DNA from 3 places in the Desulfitobacterium dehalogenans ATCC 51507 genome. Region 1 is predicted to be linked to each of the others. Evidence: riboswitches for the same ligand, from Rfam matches in the RefSeq annotation. Region 1 holds a riboswitch; each other region holds the start of a gene.
The links. A riboswitch is a leader RNA that binds a small molecule or an ion and turns the genes downstream of it on or off. The one in region 1 is predicted to bind glycine.

Region 1 (7,487 bases):
TTCACCTTGACGCATTCTCTCAAAGAGCTCCAGGTTCTCTTCCGCGCTGCGATCGCGATAAGGACTTTCCTTACCGGCCTCTGTCAGAGTGCCGCGGCTTTTTCTAATCTCCTCGGCAGATAAGTCACAGACATAAGCTTTGCCTTTTTTGATGAGAAGAAGGGCTCGCTTGTGCATCTCATCAAAATAATCCGAGGCAAAAAAGAGGTTATCCCATTCAAACCCCAGCCACTTGACATCTTCTTTGATAGACTCTACATATTCTGTATCTTCCTTAACCGGGTTCGTATCGTCAAACCTTAAATTGGTTTTTCCTTTGAATTCACCAGCTAAGCTAAAGTTCAAACAAATAGATTTGGCATGTCCAATATGCAAATAACCATTGGGCTCGGGGGGAAACCGTGTAGTGACTCCTTCTACTTTTCCCTCTCGTAAATCCTCAAGGATAATGCTGCGTAAAAAATTGGAAGACTTATTCTCATTATCCACGAATATCAACCTTTCCTACGGAATGTCTTATCCTATATTAATCTATACCACTATTCTATAATCAGATGTCCATGAAGGAGCACCGCAAGGTAAAGACCTCTCCAGTAGTGTTACCCGAATCTCTGTCCTTCACCCACTTCATTCTTAGAGATCGTAGTCTCCTGAAGCCTCAGGCTGATAAAGGAGCTTTTCCACCTTAAGCCGGACAACACCGCCGGGAACTTTCCAGTCGATGATATCTCCTTCCCGATAGCCAAGAATAGCCGTCCCCACAGGGGCAAGAATCGAAATCTTATCCTCTAAAAGATCCGCATCTTCAGGATATACTAAGGTATAGATGGTTTCTTCACCCGTCTCCAGATCCTTCAGTAATATCTTCGAATTCATAGTTATGGCATTCGAAGGAATTCCTTCCGAGGGCACCACATCTGCCCCATTTAACTCATGCTCAAGATCTTTTAAGTAATCCTTGTTTTTGGCGGTGCCAAACTCTCTTTCTTTATTGATAAGTTTTAGCAGACGCTCACGATCCACAGCTGTAATACTGATCTTTCTACTCATTTCTCCTGAACCTTCCTTTTCTAATGATGAACAAATTGTGCTGGCCCCAGCAAATACACACCTTTTAACATGCTAAACATAGAGCGACTATCGCCAGATAGCCGCTTTTAAAAATTTATGTAATTCAATAAGGGAGAAATCGCTAAATCATTTTAATTATAACCTATTTTCTATAATAAGTAAATGTTAGTCGATAGGATATGAATGTCTATACATCACCTGCCTTAGCCTGTTCCAAGTCTGAAGCTCCCTGATTTACAAACCAAAATTCTGTAAAAATACTACATTAATCACCTGTTATTCGAGTATTATTCCCAAAATAATTCTTGAATAAAATGGGAGCGATACTTATAATTATAAATAAATTCGAGAATCTCCTGTGAGATATTTCGAATCTATGAAAATTGCATAGGGAATGCTGGATGAAATTTACGGGAGAAGGGCTTAGGCCCGCCGAAGAAGTTGAAACTTTCAGGTGACTAGAATGAGTTAGGGACCGTAAATTGACAGCACTCTGGAGAGACTCTAATTTAGGGCGCCGAAGGGGCAATACAATGATGTGTTGTTAAATCTCTCAGGCAAAAGGACAGAGAAGCAATAGGGACTGCCTGCTATGGAGCAATCTCTTGCTTTTGTGGAAATTGTCCGAATATTCAGAGTCAATCTTAAGGATTGACTCTTTTTATATATAAAGCAATTTTATTCTGGAGATTGCAGTATACAGAGAAAGAGATTAAAGGAGGAAAAACACAATGGAGGCCTTGCACAGTTTTATTGTCTGGTTGAACGGCTATCTCTGGGGTCCACCTATTCTTGTTTTACTTTTTGGTACGCACTTATTCCTTACTTTCCGTACTCGTGGTATTCAAAGGTACATTTTTAAAGGGATTAAATTATCACTTACTAAGGATCCTGATGCTACCGGTGATGTGAGTCAATTCGGAGCTCTAACTACCGCTCTCGCCGCTACCATCGGAACCGGTAATATCGTCGGAGTAGCTACGGCCGTGGCTTTGGGAGGTCCCGGTGCAGTACTTTGGTGCTGGCTTACCGGGGTCTTCGGGATTGCCACAAAATATGGCGAAGCCTTATTGGCGGTGAAATATCGGGTTAAAACCGCTGACGGCACCATGCTGGGTGGTCCTATGTATGCTTTGGAAAGAGGCCTGGGACAGAAGTGGCTGGCTGTACTCTTCTGTATCTTTACTTCCATTGCCGCCTTTGGTATTGGTAATATGACTCAAGCTAACTCTATTTCCGTTATGCTGGATACTCAATTCAATATCAACCCTATCTTGACAGGCGTTATCTTAGCTGCCCTCACAGGGGTTGTTATTATCGGCGGCGTAAAATGGATCGCTCGGGTCTGTGAAAAATTTGTTCCCTTTATGGCGATTGCTTATGTCCTTGGTTGTATCATTATCCTGATTATGAATTCTCAATATGTCTGGCCAGCCGTTGTCTTGATCTGTAAATCAGCTTTCACCCCAACGGCTGCCGGCGGCGGATTCATCGGTGCCAGCATTATCATGGCTGCCCGTTACGGGATTGCCCGAGGGCTTTTCTCCAATGAGTCCGGTTTAGGTTCTGCTCCCATCGTAGCTGCGGCTGCTCAAACCAGGAACCCTGTCCGTCAAGCTCTCGTATCCGCTACGGGAACCTTCTGGGATACCGTTGTTGTCTGCTTAATGACCGGTCTTGTCGTCGTTAGCAGTGTCATTAGCAACCCGACTGCTGCCGAAGGGTTAAAAGGCGGCGATTTGACTTCCATGGCTTTTAATCAAATTCCGGTAATTGGTCCCATCGTTTTAACTTTTGGTCTTCTGACTTTCGTTTTCTCCACTATCCTTGGTTGGTCTTATTATGGTGAAAGAGCTGTAGAATATCTCTTCGGTAAAAAAGGAATCCTTCCTTACCGCCTCCTCTGGGTTCTCGCCGTTTTAGCCGGTTCTTTGGTAACCCTTCAATTCGTCTGGGATTTAGCGGACGCGATGAATGCTATGATGGCTATTCCAAACCTGGTGGCACTCCTCCTCTTAAGCGGAGTTATTGTCTCCGAAACCAAGAAGTACTTATGGGAAGATCGTCTGGATGAAGCTTCTGAAGAGCCCATTCCTGTGATTCAGAATAAGTAAGTCAATAAACAGATTGCAAGACACCTCTCCGGTACGGAGAGGTGCTTTTGCATACTTTATCCCATTGAACTAGGAAGAATCTCCACCCAGTAGTTGTCCGGATCATTGATAAAATAGATACCCATAGCTTCATTTTCATAGCAGATGCATCCCATTTTTTTATGATGTTCATGAGCTGCTTGGAAATCATCCACCGTTAAAGCCAGATGAAATTCATTCTCGCCCAGATTATAGGGTTCCGTTCGATCCCTTAACCATGTAAGTTCTAAAGTATGGGCGGTTACCCCATCACCCAGATAGACAAGAATAAATTCCCCGCTCTCCGGAGCTATACGTTTGACTTCTTTTAACCCCAATGCCTCATCATAAAACTTAAGGCTTTTTTCCAGGTTCAGCACATTGATATTATTGTGAGTAAATATAAATTTCATCAGAATCATCCCCTTTTTTTCTTTACTTTTCATAGAATTAACGACTAGACTCTTCCCTTTGTCTTGCATATCTATCCATATTATAGTAATTTTTTATAGAGAACACAAACCTGCAGATCATTTTAGTATGAGGTGATTTAATGAACGCTCCGCTAGAAAAGCTAGAACTTCGTATTGAGTATATCCATCACAGCGGTTTCACAGTGGAAACCGATCGGGACTTCCTGGTCTTTGACTATTATCAGGGTCAAGTCCAATTTCCAAGCAATAAAAGGATCACTGTTTTTTCCTCCCATGTCCACCCGGATCATTATAATCCTGAAATCTTCCAGTGGCAAAGCCAATACCCCGACATTCATTATATTCTCAGCTCGGATATTCAAGGCCATCCTCAACTGCCTCAAGTCCAAGAGAATCTTATTTTCTTATCCCCTTATGAAGAAGTTCATAGGGATGACCTGAAGATTAGGACCTATGGATCTACCGATGTGGGAATCTCTTTTCTTGTGGAACTGGACGTAAAGGAAGGGATTCATCTCTTCCATGCCGGAGACCTCAACTGGTGGCACTGGTGGGGAGAACCCCAAGAAGATATCCTTTGGGCAGAAAAAATGTTCAAAGAAGAAATCGCCAAAATAAAAGAAGAAAGGATTGATATTGCCTTCTTCCCTGTGGATCCCCGACTTGAACAGTATTATTCTATAGGAGCGGAGTATTTTATTCAGGAGATCAATCCTCAAGTCCTTGTTCCCATGCATTTCGGAGAGGATTATAAATCCATTCAATCCTTTGTGGAAAAAATGGCCTCTTCCTCCACTGAAATTTTAGGAATCACCCAAAGCAATCAGCACTTTGCCATCTGATCGCCCTATTAGGGCCGTTTAAGGTTTATACAGTATCTATGAATTTCTTACTGTTCCTCATGTTTATTCAGGGGAAATTCACATAAATACTCAATTGGATCCAACGAAGCCATCCCTATGGATTCAATAGTCACCTCGATGGATTGAAAATCCTTTAAGATCTCTTCCAGCATCTTGGGTATCTCCTCCACTGGAGTCTCCATGGAAAGGGTGCAATGGGGATGCCAAATCTGGGGTTTGTAATAGTCCCAGCCTTCCTCTTCCCAAGCTGAGAAGGCATCATGGAGCATTCTATGAACTTGAAACAGATCGTCGGTTAGGTTAGGGGTCAAAAAGATGGTTCCCTTATGAAGTGGAAAAATCCCGATTTGAAGAAATGCCAACTTAAAGGAATGAACTGCTTGAGCCAGAGCATTGATCATTTCTTTGGCCTTGGTCAAGTCCAGATCATTATATATAGCTAAGGTGATATGGGGCCTGCCGTTGGTGCAGGACATGCATTTGCCAATATTCAAGAGAGCTAATGACTCCCATATTCTCATTATGGATTGTTCTGCTTCTTCATTGAAGTAGAGATTAATTGCATAGCTCATTCAATACCTCTCCATAGATTATTGCTCCTTCTACTTTAAAACGCACCAATAATAATTGCAAGCCCAAACAAAAAGCCAGACATTCACAGCCTATATGAATATCTGGCTTAAAATTTTTTAGATTTAAGTTTAACTTGCTGTATAAGAGTAACGGACGTATATCTCTTGCAGTCTGTAAACTACACTTTGAACCGCTTGATTTCTTCTTGCAATTTATTGACGCTTTCCTTAGCTCTGAGAATCTGATCTTCAACTTCATTGGATTTGATGCTTACTTCTGCCGACTGATTGGCAATATCCGCCGTGCCGATGGCACCACTGTTGGCAGCTTGGGCTACCCCGCCGATGGCATCGGAAATGTTTTGGATAGACACCAGAAGCTGCTCCGTGGTAGCGCTAAAATCGGCTACCAGCTCGTCTACGAAATTGGCATCTTGGCTGTATTGCTCTGCTACATTCAGCATAACTTGATAGTCATTATTGACATCTACAGACATGAAAGAAAGCAGGCCGTTCGAACTTTGTGAGAGATTATCGACAGCACTGGTTACCTTGGTGGTAACTTCCTGTATTTGCATAACCGCTCCTTTTGATTGTTCGGCAAGTTTTCTGATTTCCTCTGAGACAACCGAGAATCCTCTTCCGGCTTCACCGGCTCTTGCCGCTTCAATCGCGGCATTTAGGGCCAGTAAGTTGGTTTGCTCGGTGATCTGCATGATGGCATCCGTCAATAAATCAATTTGACTGACAACCTTGGATTCAACAATTGCCTTTTCCAATTTTACTTGGGTATCAACAAATATATCGGCGGCTTTCTTCTGTGCCGCATTGACATTTTTCTTAGTATCTTCCGCTCTCTGGGTGATTTCCTTGGACGAGATTGCCCCTTGCTGAGATTTGCCGGCGATTAACTGCACTGCTTTTTCAATTTCCTGGGTCGTCGCCGACATTTCTTCCGATGCTGCCGATGTTTCTTCCGTACTTGCCGCCACATCTCCGGTAGTAGAAGAAATCTCTTCCAGGCTCTTGCTGAGATCCACCACATTATCCATGACAGCATACACTTCTTCTTCAATAGCAACCGATTCATTCTTGATACTGTTGACCAACTGCTTAATCGAATTCTTCATATCGTTAATGGCGTTGGTAATTGACCCCACCTCATCTTTTCTGGCCAGAAATCGGGGGGCGATTTCCTGGGAAAAGTCCCCGCTTGCCACAAGGTCCAAATACTGAGCCGACTTTTTGATGGGAGTCGTGATTTTATTGGCTGTTATGGTAATCAAGGCAATAGTGATGAACAGCATAAGTACGGAGACCCCCAGCATCATTAAGGCCACCCCGTTCGCCCCCTGGGTCAACTCTTTCTCGGACATTAAGGACGCTAAAATCCAATCTGTTCCGTCGACTTTATGAGGATTAACTATGTATTTTACTCCGTCAATCGTTACATCAAAAGGAGCTAAATCATCAGATCCCAGCTTCTCCAGTCCTGGGATGTTAATCTCATCTAATTTTTTAAAGTTATTTTCGGGGTTACTGCCATCGGCTAAAATAACTCCCGTGGTGTGAACAATCATCGAATATCCGGTTTTTCCAGTCTTCATTGAATTTAGCATATCGCTTATGACCGACTGTTGCACATCAATTCCCAGAGTTCCGACCAGCTTACCGTTGGCATCCGTAAACGAGCGCACATTGCTCGTAATCATTGTATTGGACATAGGATCAAGATAGGGCTCAGTTCTCACAATGGCTCCATTGCCGCCTAGACCGGTTTTGTACCAGCCTTTCTCGGGAGGATAAAATTTCTCAACAGGTATGGGGGCTTCCGGCCACTGCAGGTAAGCGCCCTCTTCCGTACCGAAATAAACATACATTGTCCCTGGATGGCTGGCGGCATAGTGCTCGAAGATTTCGTAAATTTCTTGTTCCACCCCGCCATTTTGGGAAGGCGTCATTTGCACCTTTTCCATACTGTTGGTGTAAGACGTAATATTGCTTTCTGCCGCTGCCATGACCAGGGGATGGGTGGCCATCATATTGATGTTTTTATCAATCTGATCATAAAATATCTTAATAGATTGCTCAGCTATTTTCATTTGTTCGTTGGAGTAATTAAGGTAGTCATCTTTCGATTGCTGAATTACCTTATAACAAGTAATACCACCAACAATAACTAAGGCACTTAAGACAATCATGATCGAAATGGTTAAAAATTGGGTTCGAATACTCTTGAACTGCATCATCTAATCCTCCATATTAAAAATTCCACTGGTTGTTGGCTAAGTTAAGGCGACACGCGAACTATTCTGACAGCTTAGACATTATGTCGGTTAATAGAGCAAGTCCATGTGAACACTTTCAGTAGCTGTGGTACGGATTTTCCTATCCTGAGAATGATTGAATTAAGGC
Region 2 (7,487 bases), 830 kb from region 1:
TGAGAAGACTTCCGATGCCATCTATGTCAAGTTCCCTGTTAAGGAAGGGAAAGGGGTTCTTACGGATGAAAACACTTTTGTCATCATCTGGACCACTACTCCTTGGACTTTGCCCGCTAACCTGGCCATCACCTTGCATGGGGAGTTCAGTTATGCTCAGGTTCAAGTGGAGAAGGAGCATTGGATCGTCGCGGAAGGGATGCTGGAGAGCTTGCGTTCCCTTTGGCAGCTTGAGCTCCCTGTGGAAAAGCGTTTCGTAGGCAAAGAGCTGGAAGGTGTTATCTGTAAGCATCCTTTCATTGAGCGGGATTCTGTACTCATTCTGGGTGAACATGTTACCCTGGAAGCAGGAACAGGCTGCGTTCACACCGCTCCCGGACATGGGGAAGATGACTTTAATGTCGGTAAAGAATATGGGCTTCCCGTACTTTGCCCTGTGGATCATCAAGGGAAGTTCACCGCTGAAGGCGGGGCCTATGCGGGCATGAAGGTGGACAAAGCGAACCCGGTTATTATCGAAGATCTAAGAAGTCTCAATGCCTTGGTTCATGAGGATAAAATAAAGCATAGCTATGCCCATTGCTGGCGTTGTAATAACCCCATTATCTATCGGGCCACAGAACAATGGTTTGCTTCCATCGACGGATTCCGCAAAGCGGCCCTCGAGGAAATCGACAAGGTTCAGTGGATTCCTTCCTGGGGCAAGGACCGTATCTATAACATGGTAGCTGACCGGGGAGACTGGTGTATCTCCCGGCAACGGACCTGGGGTGTTCCCATTCCCATTTTCTACTGTGAAGATTGCGGGAAAGAGATCATTACCGATGAGACCATTGCTAAGGTTCAGGATATCTTCCGTGAGGAAGGGTCCGACGCCTGGTTTGCCCGTCCCGCTGCAGAGCTTTTGCCTGAAGGATTCACCTGTCCCTGCGGAGGTAAAACCTTCCGCAAAGAGACAGATATCATGGATGTTTGGTTCGACTCCGGAACCAGCCATACCAGCGTCTTGATGGAACGGAAGGAGCTCACCTGGCCCGCCGACCTGTATATGGAAGGCTCGGACCAACACCGGGGCTGGTTTAATTCTTCCTTGTCCACAGCGGTAGCCGCTTATGGAAAAGCTCCTTATAAGGCAGTTCTAACCCATGGCTTCCTGGTGGACGAAAAAGGACGCAAAATGTCCAAGTCCCTGGGCAATGGAGTGGACCCACTGCAGGTAACTAAGGAGATGGGGGCGGATATCTTAAGACTCTGGGTGTGCGCCGCCGATTATAAGAACGATGTAGCGGTATCACCACGGATTATGAAACAGATGTCCGAAGCCTACCGCAAGATTCGCAACACCTTAAGATTTTTGCTGAGCAACCTTAATGATTTCGATCCGACCAAGGACCGGGTGGATTATAAGGATTTGCCGGAGATTGACCGCTGGGCCTTGCTGCAGCTGGGTAAAGTTACCGAGCGGGTGCTGCAGGGGTATGAAAAATACGAATTCCACTGGGTTTACCATACGGTGCATAACTTCTGTGCCGTAGAACTAAGTGCCATTTATCTGGATATCGTTAAAGACCGTCTTTATGTGGAAGGAAAGAATTCTACCCTGCGCCGTGCTTCCCAGACCGTACTCTATGACGTTCTGAATGCTCTGGTGCGCTTGATTGCACCGGTGCTGACCTATACGGCGGATGAGATCTGGTCTTATGTTCCAGGGGTGCCCGCCGGTTCCCCTATTCAAACTGAGGAAATGCCAAAGGTTGATCCTCAGTGGATGGATGAAGCGCTGGAGCAAAAATGGGAAACCCTGTTGGCGGTTCGCTCAGAAGTAACGAAGGCCTTGGAAAAAGCCCGTCAGGATAAATTGATCAACCATCCTTTGACAGCTCAAGTAGATCTGTATCCCAATGCTAAACTGGAAGGATTCTTAAGAGATATTCCCAATCTGTCGGAAATCTTCATCGTATCAGCAGTTCAAATCCATAGCGGAGGAGAAGATAAACCTGAGGGTGTCATCATGGCAGAAGACTTGGAGGATTTCGGTATAGCTGTGAATTCAGCAGCAGGGGAAAAGTGTGAACGCTGCTGGATTTACGATACGGGTGTTGGAGAGAATCAAGAACATCCTAGTCTATGCCCCCGCTGTGCTTCCGTTGTAAGCCATCTCTAATAATAGCCTTTCTTTAATATTTCTACTTTTAAGACTTGGGCGGTACAATCCGCTCAAGTCTTATCTATGCTATCGGAACTTTCGTGGCACCGGTCGAGTTTTGTTTAATGTATCTAAAAGGATAACGTTTATTATTAAGGTAAAATCCATGGACAATAGTTTGAATACTTAGTATTATATTTAGTAATGAAAAGCAATGGGTTTATTTACATAATTTTTAGGATCAGGTACTAAATTTCACTTGATGTTTTCTTCTAAAATTTTGAAAAATTATTGACCTGCAGAGGTGGGAGTGAAGAGAATGAGACTTACAGAGAATCTGGCCAACCGGATCGTCGACTTGATTTATTCTGAGAGTGGGTTTCATGGAATTGTCTGTGACACGTCAGGGACCATTATTGCAGATTCAGCTAAACAACGGGTAGGCGTTGCCCATGCAGGTGCAAGGCGGATCATGACGACTTCTATCCAAGAAATCAGAATTACTGCGGAAGATGAAATTAATTCTCAAGGAAAACAGCGGGAAGGCTTGAATATTGCCATTTTACTCGATGATGAAAAGCTGGGGACCTTTGGAGTGGCCGGACCCTTGGAGATTGTTAGTCCTGTGGCGAAGGTTGCAGCTGCGATGATTGCTTTTTTACTTCGGGATGAAGAGCTGAAAGAAATTCTCAAGGATCATGTGGAGCGGATGGGAGAGGCCCTGGAACAGGCGGCTGGGGCCATACAGGAAATGGCGGCCTCTTCTCAAGAGGTGGCAAGTGTGAGTCAGACTGTAGCCACGGTAGCTCAGAATGCCAAGCAGCATGTCAAGGCCACAGAAGGTGTCACCGAATTTATTCGCCGGGTGTCGAAGCAGACCAATCTCTTAGGGCTTAATGCGGCTATTGAAGCGGCCCGCGCGGGAGAACAAGGAAAAGGATTCTCCGTGGTCGCCGGTGAAGTGCGCAAGCTTGCAGATGAAAGCAATCGCTCAGCTAATGAAATCAATGATTTGCTGATGACCTTTCAGGATACCATGGAAGAGATTGTCGATGGTGTGTTTCAAAACAATGTTATAGCTCAAGAACAGGCAAAAGCCACTCAGGAGATTGCTCAGATGGTGGAGGAGCTGCAACAGGTCGGCACTGAATTAAACGATCTCGCCCACAGGCTGTAAGGGATTAATTTGTACCTTTTATTATTTTGTGGAAATGGAATATTTGTGTAGACGAAAATCGGTTTGCTGACTATAATAAAAGCAGGTAAAAATACATAAGGTTCGAATGATCCCAGTAGGAGAGACTCAGTATCATGAGCGCCGAAGGAGAAACTTCCTGAATGTCGCCTGTTCAGAAGGGGAAACTCTCAGGCAAAAGTACTGCTGGAAGACGGAACTCTGGAGAGCTTCTCAGAAGAGAACACCAAAGGGGTAGCCCTAAACAAAGGGTAAATCTCTCAGGTCAAAGGACAGAGGTAGCGCGACGTGCTATTCCTCTGTTTTTTTATTTTGCACTATCAGAATGAACAGCCAAGTTTTCTTTATCTATGTTTCATTAATGTTTTTTCCGGTTTTGGTTAATACTCAATTCTAGGGAGGTGTCCTAAGTGACGAATCTAAAAAGAACACCACTGTATGAAAAGCATCAGCAACTAGGAGCAAAGCTCATCGATTTTGGCGGCTGGGAAATGCCGGTCCAATACGCCGGAGTCCTTGAGGAGCACAAGACGGTGCGCAGTAAAGCGGGGCTTTTTGATGTCTCTCACATGGGTGAGGTGGAGTTAAAGGGAAAGGATAGCCTTGCTTTCTTGCAGTACATACTTACCAACGATGTCTCACGGATTCAGGATAACCAAATTCAATATTCTCCTATGTGCGCTCCAGATGGGGGTGTCGTGGATGATTTACTGGTGTACCGCTATAGTCAGGAACATTTTTTAATTGTGGTCAATGCCTCCAACACGGATAAGGATTTTGCTTGGATGCAGGATAAAGCTCAGGGCTTTGAGATACATCTGGAAAATCGCTCTGAGGATTTTGCCCAGCTGGCATTGCAAGGCCCCTTGGCGGAGAAAATCCTCCAAAAGCTTACGAGGTTGGATTTATCTCAAATAAAGTACTATTGGTTTACACATGGGGAAGTGGATGGAGTCCTTTGCCTGATCTCCAGAACAGGGTATACCGGGGAAGACGGCTTTGAAGTTTACCTCCCTCCTGATCATGCTCCCCGGATGTGGGATAGAATCCTCGCAGTCGGGGCAGAGGAGGGAGTTCAACCCATCGGTCTTGGCGCCCGGGATACTCTTCGTTTTGAAGCCCGGCTGCCCTTATATGGAAATGAGCTCGGCTCGGATATTACACCGTTGGAGGCTGGACTGGGATTTTTTGTTAGGTTGGAAAAGGAACATTTTGTTGGCAAGGAGGCATTATCAGCGCAAAAGGAGAAGGGAATTCCGAGAAAGTTGGTAGGTCTGGAAATGATCGAACGTGGAATAGCCCGCTCCCATTATCCCCTTCAGAAAGTAGGAAAAGAAATCGGCTTTATTACCTCAGGCTCTTTTTCACCGACTCTAAACAAAAACATTGCCCTTGGGCTGATTCCCCCGGAGTATGCTCAAATCGGGGAAACCTTGGATGTCATCATCCGTGGGAAAGCCGTCAAAGCCCGGATTATTCCCTCTCAGTTCTACAAGCGGTAGGGTCAAGGGGAGTACCTTGGGAATTTCTATAAAACAATCAAATGGGGTTAAGAGACCTGTTCCTTTTCCCCGCAAAATAAGGAGGATGATAGTATGAATCCAGTAGAATTAAAGTACAGCAAATCTCATGAGTGGGCTAAGGTGGAAGGGAATACCGTGACTTTGGGGATTACGGCCCATGCCCAGGACAGCTTAGGTGATGTGGTCTTTGTAGAACTGCCTGATAACGATACCACTGTGGTGGCCGGAGAGGCTTTTGGAACCGTTGAATCCGTTAAAGCAGTGTCCGATCTTATTGCCCCGATTGGTGGCAGGGTTGTTGAATATAATGAAGAGGTTCTGGATTCTCCTGAACTCTTGAATAATGATCCTTATGGCGAGGGATGGCTGGTCAAAGTGGAAGTGGATGATCTGAAAGTATTGGAGCAGTTATTATCTGCCGCAGAATATGAGGCGTTTCTAGCGGAGGAGGGCCAATAAATGAATTATGTGCCGAACACGGTGGACCAGCAGGAACAAATCCTCACCCGGATTGGAGTAGGCTCCCTTGAAGAGCTTTTTGCGGATATCCCGGAAAGCGTTCGGCGCCAAGCTCAATTGAAGATTCGGGAGGGACTATCGGAGCTTGAACTGGTAAAATACTTCAGCAAGCTGGCTGCGGAGAATAAAACCGTAGAAGAGTATACCTCTTACTTGGGTGCGGGGGCTTATGAGCACTTTATCCCCAGCTATGTGGATCAGCTCTTACTGCGCTCGGAGTTCTATACGGCCTATACCCCTTATCAGCCGGAGATCAGTCAAGGGACCTTGCAGGCTATCTATGAGTTCCAGACTCTTGTCTGTGAGCTGACGGGTATGGACGGTGCCAATGCTTCCATGTATGACGGGGCGTCGGCCCTTGCTGAAGCAGCTTTAATGAGCTGTGATGCCACCCGAAGAAAGAAAGTCCTGGTACCCCAAACGATTCACCCGGAATACCGGGAGGTACTCCAGACCTATCTTCTTCCCCGAGGGGTAGAAATCCTTGAGGTCCCTTATGGGGAGGGGGCCGTGGATCTTGAAGCTTTAGAAAAAGTACTGAATACTGAGGTGGCGGCTGTCCTTCTCCAAAGTCCTAATTTCTTTGGTACCATAGAAAAGGCCCAAGAGATTGGCGAAATGGCACATGCCAAGGGGGCGCTTTTTGTCATGGTGGTTAACCCCGTGTCTTTGGGATTGCTTAAATCTCCAGGGGAGCTGGGGGCGGATATTGTGGTCGGTGAGGGTCAGCCCTTTGGCAATCCCCTGAATTTCGGCGGCCCTTATCTGGGGTTCCTGGCTTGTCGGGAAAAATATGTACGCCGGATGCCCGGGCGGATCGTAGGTGCCACCAAAGACAAAAACGGCAAGAAGGGCTATGTCCTCACTCTGCAAGCCCGGGAACAGCATATCCGCCGGGAAAAGGCGGCATCCAACATCTGTTCCAACGAGGCTCTTTGTGCCTTGGCCTTTACCATCCATCTCTCAGGATTGGGAAAACAGGGATTAAAAGAAATGGCAAGACTTAATCTGCAGAAGGCCCATTATGGGGCCCGGGAGATTAGCAAGCTCCCCGGTATGAGCCTTGCTTTCCAGAGTCCTTTTTTTCATGAGTTTGTGGTCAAGACTGAGATCAGTCCTCGGAAAATCAATGAAGTGCTTTTAAGCCATAAGATCATTGGCGGTCTTGAACTTTCCCGCTTCTACCCCGAACTGGATCATCATCTTCTCTTCTGTGTAACAGAAACAAAGGCTAAAGAAGATATCGACAGGCTTGTGGCCAGAATGGGGGAGATAAAATGAGAGCCTTAGAACCGCTGATCTTTGAACTAAGCAGGGAAGGGCGGACGGGAGTAAGCCTGCCCTCCTGTGATGTGCCGGAAATTCCTCTGGAGGATTTGATTCCTCAAGAGTTTTTAAGAGATAAGGAACCTGAACTGCCGGAGATCTCTGAGGTGGATGTGGTCCGCCATTTCACCCGGCTGTCTTCCTTCAATCATGGGGTGGATACAGGGTTTTATCCTTTAGGTTCCTGCACCATGAAATACAATCCCAAGGTGAATGAGAAACTGGCCCGATTGCCGGGCTTTAGTCAGATTCATCCCTATCAGCCGGAAGAATTGACCCAAGGTGCCTTGGGCTTAATGGTCGAACTCCAGGAGGAACTTGCCGAGATTACAGGCATGGATGCCTTTACCTTGCAGCCTGCTGCAGGGGCCCATGGGGAGATGACTGGAATTCTCATCATCAAAGCCTACCATGAGCATCGTCAGGATGTTAAACGCAAAAAAGTCATTGTTCCCGATTCCGCTCATGGGACCAACCCGGCAACAGCGGCCATGGCCGGATATGAAATCGTTCAGGTGCCCAGCAATAAGCGGGGAGGAGTGGACATCGAGGCTTTACGCCAGGTCGCCAACGATGAAGTGGCCGCCTTGATGCTGACCAACCCCAATACCCTGGGATTATTTGATGAAAACATCCTGGAAATCGCCCAAATCATCCACGATGTGGGGGGCCTGATCTATTATGACGGAGCCAATGCCAACGCCATCATGGGGATAGCCCGTCCTGGCGATATGGGTTTTGATGTGGTTCATCTTAACCTGCACAAGACCTTTTCCAC
Region 3 (7,487 bases), 1.1 Mb from region 1:
CTCCATACTCTAGGTTTTTCCTCTTACTGAGGCATGGTTTAAATTTACCTACATTTCTTGTAACTATCAACCTTTTTAGACCAAGTATACAATATTTAACTCCCGATGAAGCATTCGCCCACTTTATTTTCTTTCCAGTTCATCACGAGATGATCCCCTTCTTGAACTGCCCCCACACCCGCTGGAGTTCCGGTGAAGATGATATCTCCGGCACCCAGTCCAAATTCCTTGCCAATGAATTCAATCAGGATCGGGATAGGAAAAATCATATCCTTAATATTTCCCCGTTGGACCTCGCGACCGTTCCGTTCCAGAGTGAAGTCATGATTCCCGATGGCTTCAATACCCGCAAAAGGAATCCAGGGAGAAACTAAGGCTGAATGGGGGAAACCCTTTGCCGGCAACCAAGGATACCCTTTCTTCTTCAGTTCATCTTGTACCTCCCGCAAAGTAAAATCCACACCAATAGCCATTTGATCGATGATCTCATCCACCTTCAGACTCGGTTCATAGTCTTTTGCAAGGTGAATGACAAGCTCCGCTTCATAATGAACTGAGCCCTTACCTGTCGGCATTTTTAAAATCTGCCCTTTCGCTTCTGTAAAAGCATGAGAAGGTTTCGTAAAGATCATAGGCGATGTGGGAACTGCATTATTAAGCTCTTGAGCATGTAAAAAGTAATTACGCCCCACACAATAGATATTCTTAATCGACATAATAGCTCTCCTTAAAACACCGTTTTACAAAAGTCATCTCTATTATATTAGATATTCACTATATTTTCATCCTTTCCGCAGGGGATTGAACATATAGCAAGAAAACCAGCAATAATAGTTGCCTATATCATTGCTGGTTTTCGTTATTTTTATGGTTTTTGATAGTTTGCACCTTAAAAAGAAAGCCGTTGACTTAATACTTAATTACCGTTAAAAGCATTTTGAAGCGTTTCCTGGCTTCTAAGCCGTGGGGAACATCGGAGGGCATGATGAGGGTCTCTCCTTCTTTTACGGTCAATACCTTATCCCCTATAGTGATCTCTGCTTCTCCATCCAGTATTTGCACCATGGCATCTCCTGAAGTGGTATGAGTACTGATTCCTTCTCCCTCGTCCAGAGAAAATAGGGTAATGCTGACGATAGGCGTCTGAGCAAGAGTGCGGCTTACCACTTGTCCTTGTTGGTAGGTAATCAACTCTTTCAGGTCAAGAACTTGGGAAAACTCAATATTTTTCATGATTTGTGTCATAGTAAAATCCCCCTTTATGCAGGTCATTTGCTTATGACTTATTCTAACCTGAATTACCCTAAAAAAATGCGATTGGAATCACTTTCCAGTTTTCTTTTTCAAGAAAGGACAGTTTTAATTAGACAGACTGGTAATAGGTGCCGGAATTCTACCACCCCGACGGATAAATTCACGGGAGGAGAAGGGGTTCACTTTGATTACCGGAGCGCTTCCCAGCAGTCCGCCAAACTCTACACGATCCCCGACTTTTTTACCGATGGCCGGTATCACCCGTACAGCGGTTGTCTTCTTATTAATCATACCGATAGCTGCTTCGTCGGCAATAATTCCGGCGATGGTTTCCGCCTCCACATCTCCGGGGATGGCTATCATATCCAATCCCACGGAGCAAACACAGGTCATGGCCTCCAGCTTTTCGATGCTTAAAGCACCGACTTCCACAGCTTCAATCATGCCCGCATCCTCGGAGACAGGAATAAAGGCTCCACTCAACCCTCCCACATGGGAGGATGCCATGGCTCCGCCTTTTTTCACCGCGTCATTCAGCAAGGCTAAGGCCGCCGTGGTGCCATGAGCGCCGCAGCGCTCCAGTCCCATATTCTCAAGGATTTCCGCCACACTGTCCCCAATCGCTGGCGTAGGGGCTAAGGAAAGATCCACAATGCCAAAGGGAACATTCAAGGCTTGGGAGGCTTCTCGACCGATCAATTCACCCATACGGGTAATCTTGAAGGCCGTGCGCTTAATAAGGTTGGCCAGTTCTCCCAAATCTGCCTGGGGGCTTTTCTTAACAGCATGGGCAACGACACCGGGGCCGCTGACCCCCACATTGATGACCGCCTCCGGTTCTCCCACCCCGTGAAAGGCTCCGGCCATAAAGGGATTATCTTCAGGCGCATTGCAGAAAACAACGAGTTTGGCGGCAGCGATGCCATCCTGATCCGCTGTCCGGCGGGCACTGTCCAGGACGACTTCTCCCATCTTCAACACAGCATCCATATTGATTCCGGATTTGGTGGAACCGATATTTACCGAGGAGCAAACAAATTCTGTCTCCGCCAAAGCTTGGGGAATCGCTTCGATCAAGGAGCGGTCTCCCTTGGTTAAGCCTTTTTGAACGAGGGCAGAAAAACCTCCCAAGAAGTTAATCCCCACCGTCTTGGCTGCTCTGTCTAAGGCTTTGGCCAAACGGACCATTTCTTCGGGATTAAAGTTGGAGCCTAAGAGAGCCACCGGAGTTACTGAGACTCTTTTATTGACAATAGGAATGCCATAACGAGCGGCTAAGCTTTCCCCTACACCGACTAAATGCTCAGCTTGGCGGGTAATTTTATCATAGATTTTTTGTTCCACCTGTTGAATATCGTCTCCGGCACAGTTCAACAGACTTATGCCCATGGTGATGGTACGGATATCTAAATTCTCATTTTCCACCATTTCAATGGTTTGAAGTATTTCATGAGGAGCCAGATGCATTTTCACAATAATCCCCCCTATACTCGATGCATGAATTCGAAAATATCTTCATGCTGGACATTGACCTTTAAGCCTCGGGCTTCTCCCTCGCTTTGCAATTGCTTGGTGAGATCGGCTAAGGAGGAGGCTGTGGATTGAGTAACATCCACGATCATAATCATCGTGAAAAAGCCCTGGAGAATGGTTTGACTGAGATCCAGGACATTGATGGATTTTTCAGCCAATCGCCCTGTCAGCCAGGCAATAATTCCTATTTGATCCTTGCCTAAGATGGAAATAATCACGCGGTTGGACGTTTCACGGGTTGGTTCTAAGCTCATTTTCTTTACCCCTTTTCTTTTTCTTCTCTTTCATTTTCACCAATAAAAAAGAGCCAAATCCTAAGTTTGACTCTGGTACACAAGAGCAATTTGCGAACCCGCTTATTGGCAGTCATAGCATGACTTAAGCATCGTTCACAAATTATGCGCTCTGTCCTTTTGCCTGAGAGATTGAACAGCTTTGCTGTCTTGCCCCTTCGGCGTCCTTGCGGAACTCTCCAGAGTTCTGTCCGTTTTCAGTTCATCATGGTGTGCATACCCTGTTCTCCTGAAAACCTCATCCAGTTATTCACTTCTTTTCAGTATTATAAACATCCTTGCTCATAATTGCAAACCTTTGTTTTTAAGATTCCCCCTAATATAATAGAAGTGAAGGCAAATTGCTGCTCTATAAGCAAACACATTAACATAAGGAGTTGAAGTATTTACTATGAAGGTTATTGCTGTCAATGGAGGCCCCCGCAAGCAATGGAATACAGCTACATTATTGCATAAAGCTCTTGAGGGAGCGCAATCTGTAGGTGCCGAAACAGAAATGTTTCATCTTTATGAGCTGAATTATAAAGGATTGGATCTTCCGAATATCTCCTTGCCACAGATACCTATCAGTTTGACAACTACTCCGACTATGAAGCCTCCCGATTTAATGAGCAACATAAAGCGCAGGTGCGCAAAGAGCGATTCCCTCAGGATTGCCGGAAAGCCTTTGAACTAGGGGCCAGGCTGTCTGGGTGTATAGGCTGAATAGAGCATAAAACTCTTTCCCTCACCTATTTTTTAATATATTATGGTTTGTCGGGATTGGTTTCTAGCTTTTTCCTAACCTTTATGAAGTTTATACTTTGTGATAGTGAAACAAAAACGCACCCACATTGCGGATGCGTTTTTGCCTATTTATCGCTTTTAGTCCAGATATTGAGATTGGGTCAGCCTTATCATCTCCACCTTAGAATCCGGCTTCACATTCGTATTGACCAGTTGGTTATCTTCCCTATTATAATCAAAGATCATAATCTGGCCATCATCCAGCAGATAGAATCCTTCCAAAGGTCCATCCCCGTGTCTACTTTCAAAGGGCTTGTATTTGACAGCATACAAATCCTTAATTTTCTCAGCAGTATCTCCTACCTTGGCACCGAGATTGGTGGCAAATTCCCTAGTTACGGCATCGATCTCCAGCACTTTGCCCGAATCTTTTCCGACAATGAATTTAATGCCTTTGTCGTACTCTCTGCTGTACCAGGCTTCAGGGAAATGCCCGGGTTCATCATGGAGGGTTTCTTTGTAGCCCTTGCCTAAAGCCTTTTCCACCTCGCCAAAGGAATCCCCTAGATGTATATTTCCCAGACTGGCACTTCCTTCTCTCTCCGTACCCTGCCCCTCTCCCCCGGGTTTCGTCTGCCCCTGGTCCGTACCGGGCAAATCCATCTCTACTTGCTGCCCAGGTTTATCTAGATTGGCGTTTTTATCCTGGGGGGCATTAGCTGCACACCCCGATACTAAAAACACTGAAGTCAAAATGACAAGGAGTCTCTTGATCACTGTTCATCACCTCGGTAAATCTTCTTAAAAGAGAGTATCTCCATCTCCACTTCTTTTACTCTTTATATACTATTTTTTGCACCGCAGGAGCATACCCTTTGCTCCGGAATCTTCCCCGCTGGGATCGCCATACCCTCTGATCCATAATAGCGAATCCCCTCCCATTTCAATACCTTGAAGCACCATGGAATGCTGCAACCGGTATATAAGACGGGAGGGGATATCTGTTTCTGACGATTTACCTCATCTATTTCCTGTAATTTAGTAATTAGAAACTAAAGGCTATAAACTCATTGGTCAGCTGTTCACTGATCTTCGTAACGCGACTCAAGGCTTCGGATATGGATTTTGCCTCAGTTTGATTGATTGTGGAGCTATTGAGTATCTTGTTAATAATCTCATCCATGTCCTTAATTTCTCCGGCTAAGAAATGGAGCAGCGGGACGGTACGATGATTGGTTTGTTTTATATTGGCAACCAGCTGCTGGATGAATTGGATGGATTGTTTGCTTCTCTCCGCCAATTTCCTTACTTCATCGGCAACGACGGCGAAGCCTCTCCCCGCTTCTCCTGCACGGGCTGCTTCAATGGCCGCGTTGAGCGCCAGTAGATTGGTCTGGTCCGATATTTGTTTAATCGTATTAATCAGTTCATCAATTTTTTGGGTATTGGTATTAAGATCATTGGTAACCTCAATAGTTTCGTCGATACGCTCTACTTGCCTCTGGATTCGGCCATGAGCTTCATGGATACTTGTGTTTGTATCTTCCATGAAATTCACAATCCCTTCCATAGAACTCATAACTTCTTGAATATGAGCATTTAAGTCGAAGCTAATACCTTGGGTATTGGAAAGGATCTGATTAAAGTTAAATTCCACCACCTTTTCCGTCAGATGCAGTATATCCTCAGGTTTAATGGTCCTATGAAATCCAATCACGGGAACTCTTTGTTTATCAAAGTACTGCCCGTAATGAGTCCAGAGAATTCCCTTAGCCCCTACAAAGCCCTCCATTCCAACGATGTAGTCTGCAGATTGCAATACTTCCTTAATCTGAGAATTCTCCATCTCATTAAATGGGAGAATTCTATAGTGTACATGATTCACTTCATGCTCGTGGAGGTATCTCTCAATGGCTTTGGCCTGGGAGCCGTTATTATTAAAGATCACAACATTGGATTCTGCGGGGATCCGAGCAACCCTTATGTAAAAAAGGTCTTCGGGAATGAGTTCAAGAGGGAATATTCGTTGTCTGTCTATATACTTAGAGGCTTCCTCAACTCTTGTCGGAAGTACGATATAGAGGTCGTCATTTAAATTAGGAGGGATCTCCTTGATATAGTACCTGTTTCTCATTTGGACTTTATGACCAAAATAGAGGGATGTAACCCGGTGCAATTCATCAGCCACAGCCTGGGAACTCCCGATGGTAGATATATTCATTAAACGGTTATTCATTCTCTCATCCCCCAGTCTATGTGAAAGTTGCTACAATTATTAATACACAATTTCACAATTTGACATTTCTCCGCAAAACTCCTTTATTCCATCAATATGATTTTTTAATGCTAATGATTAAAATAAATGAGGTTAAACATCCAATAAAAAAAAGGTGGGCTGCTCAATGAAATGGTTCATTTAGCAACACACCCCCGATTAGTGTTCCCTAAAGATGATGTTCCATATTGCCAGGTAAATCCCTTATAAATCTCTTCTTTACCTTCAATGTGATACAAATCCATGGGCTTAATCAGTTCTGGAGGAAATGAGTTCTGCAGCAAATTGATCTTAATAAGGAGTTCAGAAACAAATTGAGAGCAGAAGTAGTAATTTTCTCTTCGCATAGGGATATTCATCGCAGCGGTAAATAACCCCAAAAAATTGTATCTAAAGGATCGGTCAGACGCTATAAACCGAGATATCTCATTAATCAACATCGCATGTTGAATTTCATTAATTTTTATCCGGTAAACAATGCATTCGCAATTGCTCTGTTTTAGAAAAACACCCTTATTAAAATTTTCTCTAATAAAGCCGGCGGAAAACGGATTGTTGGGCCTGACCCGTCCAAAGGAATACATGGTCTTCAAATCCTGGTCGAGGCTAATGGAAGTATGAACGTATTTTTCCCCAGTTACGAAGGTCAGTACTCTGGAGAGCCATGTTCCTGTTTTCGAGAACACAAGATAAACATACAAGGTATGAAAACACCTCCGTAGTCAATGTCCTTTACGGCGATCCGATCCGGTCAAAATCAAAAACAAGAACACTCCAAAGCCTAGGAGAAAAAACACAATCAATGAAGTTATGGCAATAAATAGTTTACCCGTAGCCAATCCGGTAACCACGGCTGAAAACATACCAAAGAGCATAAGCCCGACAGACAAAGCATAAAGCCCCGCTCTTACCTTATTCATCCCGTACCTGCTGCGAGTTTCCATGGTCAGCAGGCTATAAGCTAATAGAGCTCCCCCTGCAACGATGAATATTCCTGACCCTGATACACTAACAGCATCCAGCTTCATGAAGTATAACATAGCAATATTAAAAAATCCAAACAAAATTATTAATGAGCCTGCTATGATTCCGGCGAGGGAAATTCTTGCCGCCATAGTGGAATAAACGGCTTGCTTCGCTTCATCCTGACCAATCTGCCGCATCTCCGCCACCAAACCGCTCAAATCCCCTAAGGACACGATAGCTTCCTTAAAGGCTTGCTCTTCACTTATTCCCCGGTTTTTGTAGTCCAAGGTTTTCTCTTTAAGACTGGTAGCTATTTCTTCTTTCAAATCAAAGAGCTGCTGGCTTGCTCCAACTCCTGCGAATAAAGCATCAATATAGGCTGAGACTTTGTTTTCCAAATCATCTTCATTCTTTCTCATGGCTGCAAATTCCTCCCTGCT

Region 2: linked by a shared signal. The riboswitch ahead of gcvT (glycine cleavage system aminomethyltransferase GcvT) and the one ahead of DESDE_RS20315 (alanine/glycine:cation symporter family protein) in region 1 are both predicted to bind glycine.
Region 3: linked by a shared signal. The riboswitch ahead of DESDE_RS04955 (ACT domain-containing protein) and the one ahead of DESDE_RS20315 (alanine/glycine:cation symporter family protein) in region 1 are both predicted to bind glycine.

What each region holds. Positions count from the first base shown of each region.
Region 1 covers NC_018017.1:4,249,545-4,257,031, forward strand. The annotation lists gene DESDE_RS20305 (glutamine--tRNA ligase/YqeY domain fusion protein) at 1-489, opposite strand, end outside; gene rnk (nucleoside diphosphate kinase regulator) at 634-1,050, opposite strand; glycine riboswitch at 1,555-1,650, shown strand; gene DESDE_RS20315 (alanine/glycine:cation symporter family protein) at 1,803-3,185, shown strand; gene DESDE_RS20320 (VOC family protein) at 3,242-3,625, opposite strand; gene DESDE_RS20325 (MBL fold metallo-hydrolase) at 3,757-4,479, shown strand; gene DESDE_RS20330 (2'-5' RNA ligase family protein) at 4,527-5,072, opposite strand; gene DESDE_RS20335 (methyl-accepting chemotaxis protein) at 5,252-7,318, opposite strand.
Region 2 covers NC_018017.1:3,416,709-3,424,195, reverse strand. The annotation lists gene ileS (isoleucine--tRNA ligase) at 1-2,164, shown strand, start outside; gene DESDE_RS16570 (sugar diacid recognition domain-containing protein) at 2,466-3,323, shown strand; glycine riboswitch at 3,430-3,537, shown strand; glycine riboswitch at 3,539-3,621, shown strand; gene gcvT (glycine cleavage system aminomethyltransferase GcvT) at 3,752-4,843, shown strand; gene gcvH (glycine cleavage system protein GcvH) at 4,937-5,323, shown strand; gene gcvPA (aminomethyl-transferring glycine dehydrogenase subunit GcvPA) at 5,324-6,664, shown strand; gene gcvPB (aminomethyl-transferring glycine dehydrogenase subunit GcvPB) at 6,661-7,487, shown strand, end outside.
Region 3 covers NC_018017.1:1,037,060-1,044,546, reverse strand. The annotation lists gene DESDE_RS04970 (fumarylacetoacetate hydrolase family protein) at 96-716, opposite strand; gene DESDE_RS04965 (cupin domain-containing protein) at 910-1,245, opposite strand; gene DESDE_RS04960 (PFL family protein) at 1,360-2,721, opposite strand; gene DESDE_RS04955 (ACT domain-containing protein) at 2,739-3,041, opposite strand; glycine riboswitch at 3,183-3,273, opposite strand; gene DESDE_RS21570 (flavodoxin family protein) at 3,472-3,756, shown strand; gene DESDE_RS04945 (hypothetical protein) at 3,945-4,583, opposite strand; gene DESDE_RS22960 (methyl-accepting chemotaxis protein) at 4,852-5,355, opposite strand; gene DESDE_RS22400 (hypothetical protein) at 6,219-6,461, opposite strand; gene DESDE_RS04930 (permease prefix domain 1-containing protein) at 6,804-7,466, opposite strand.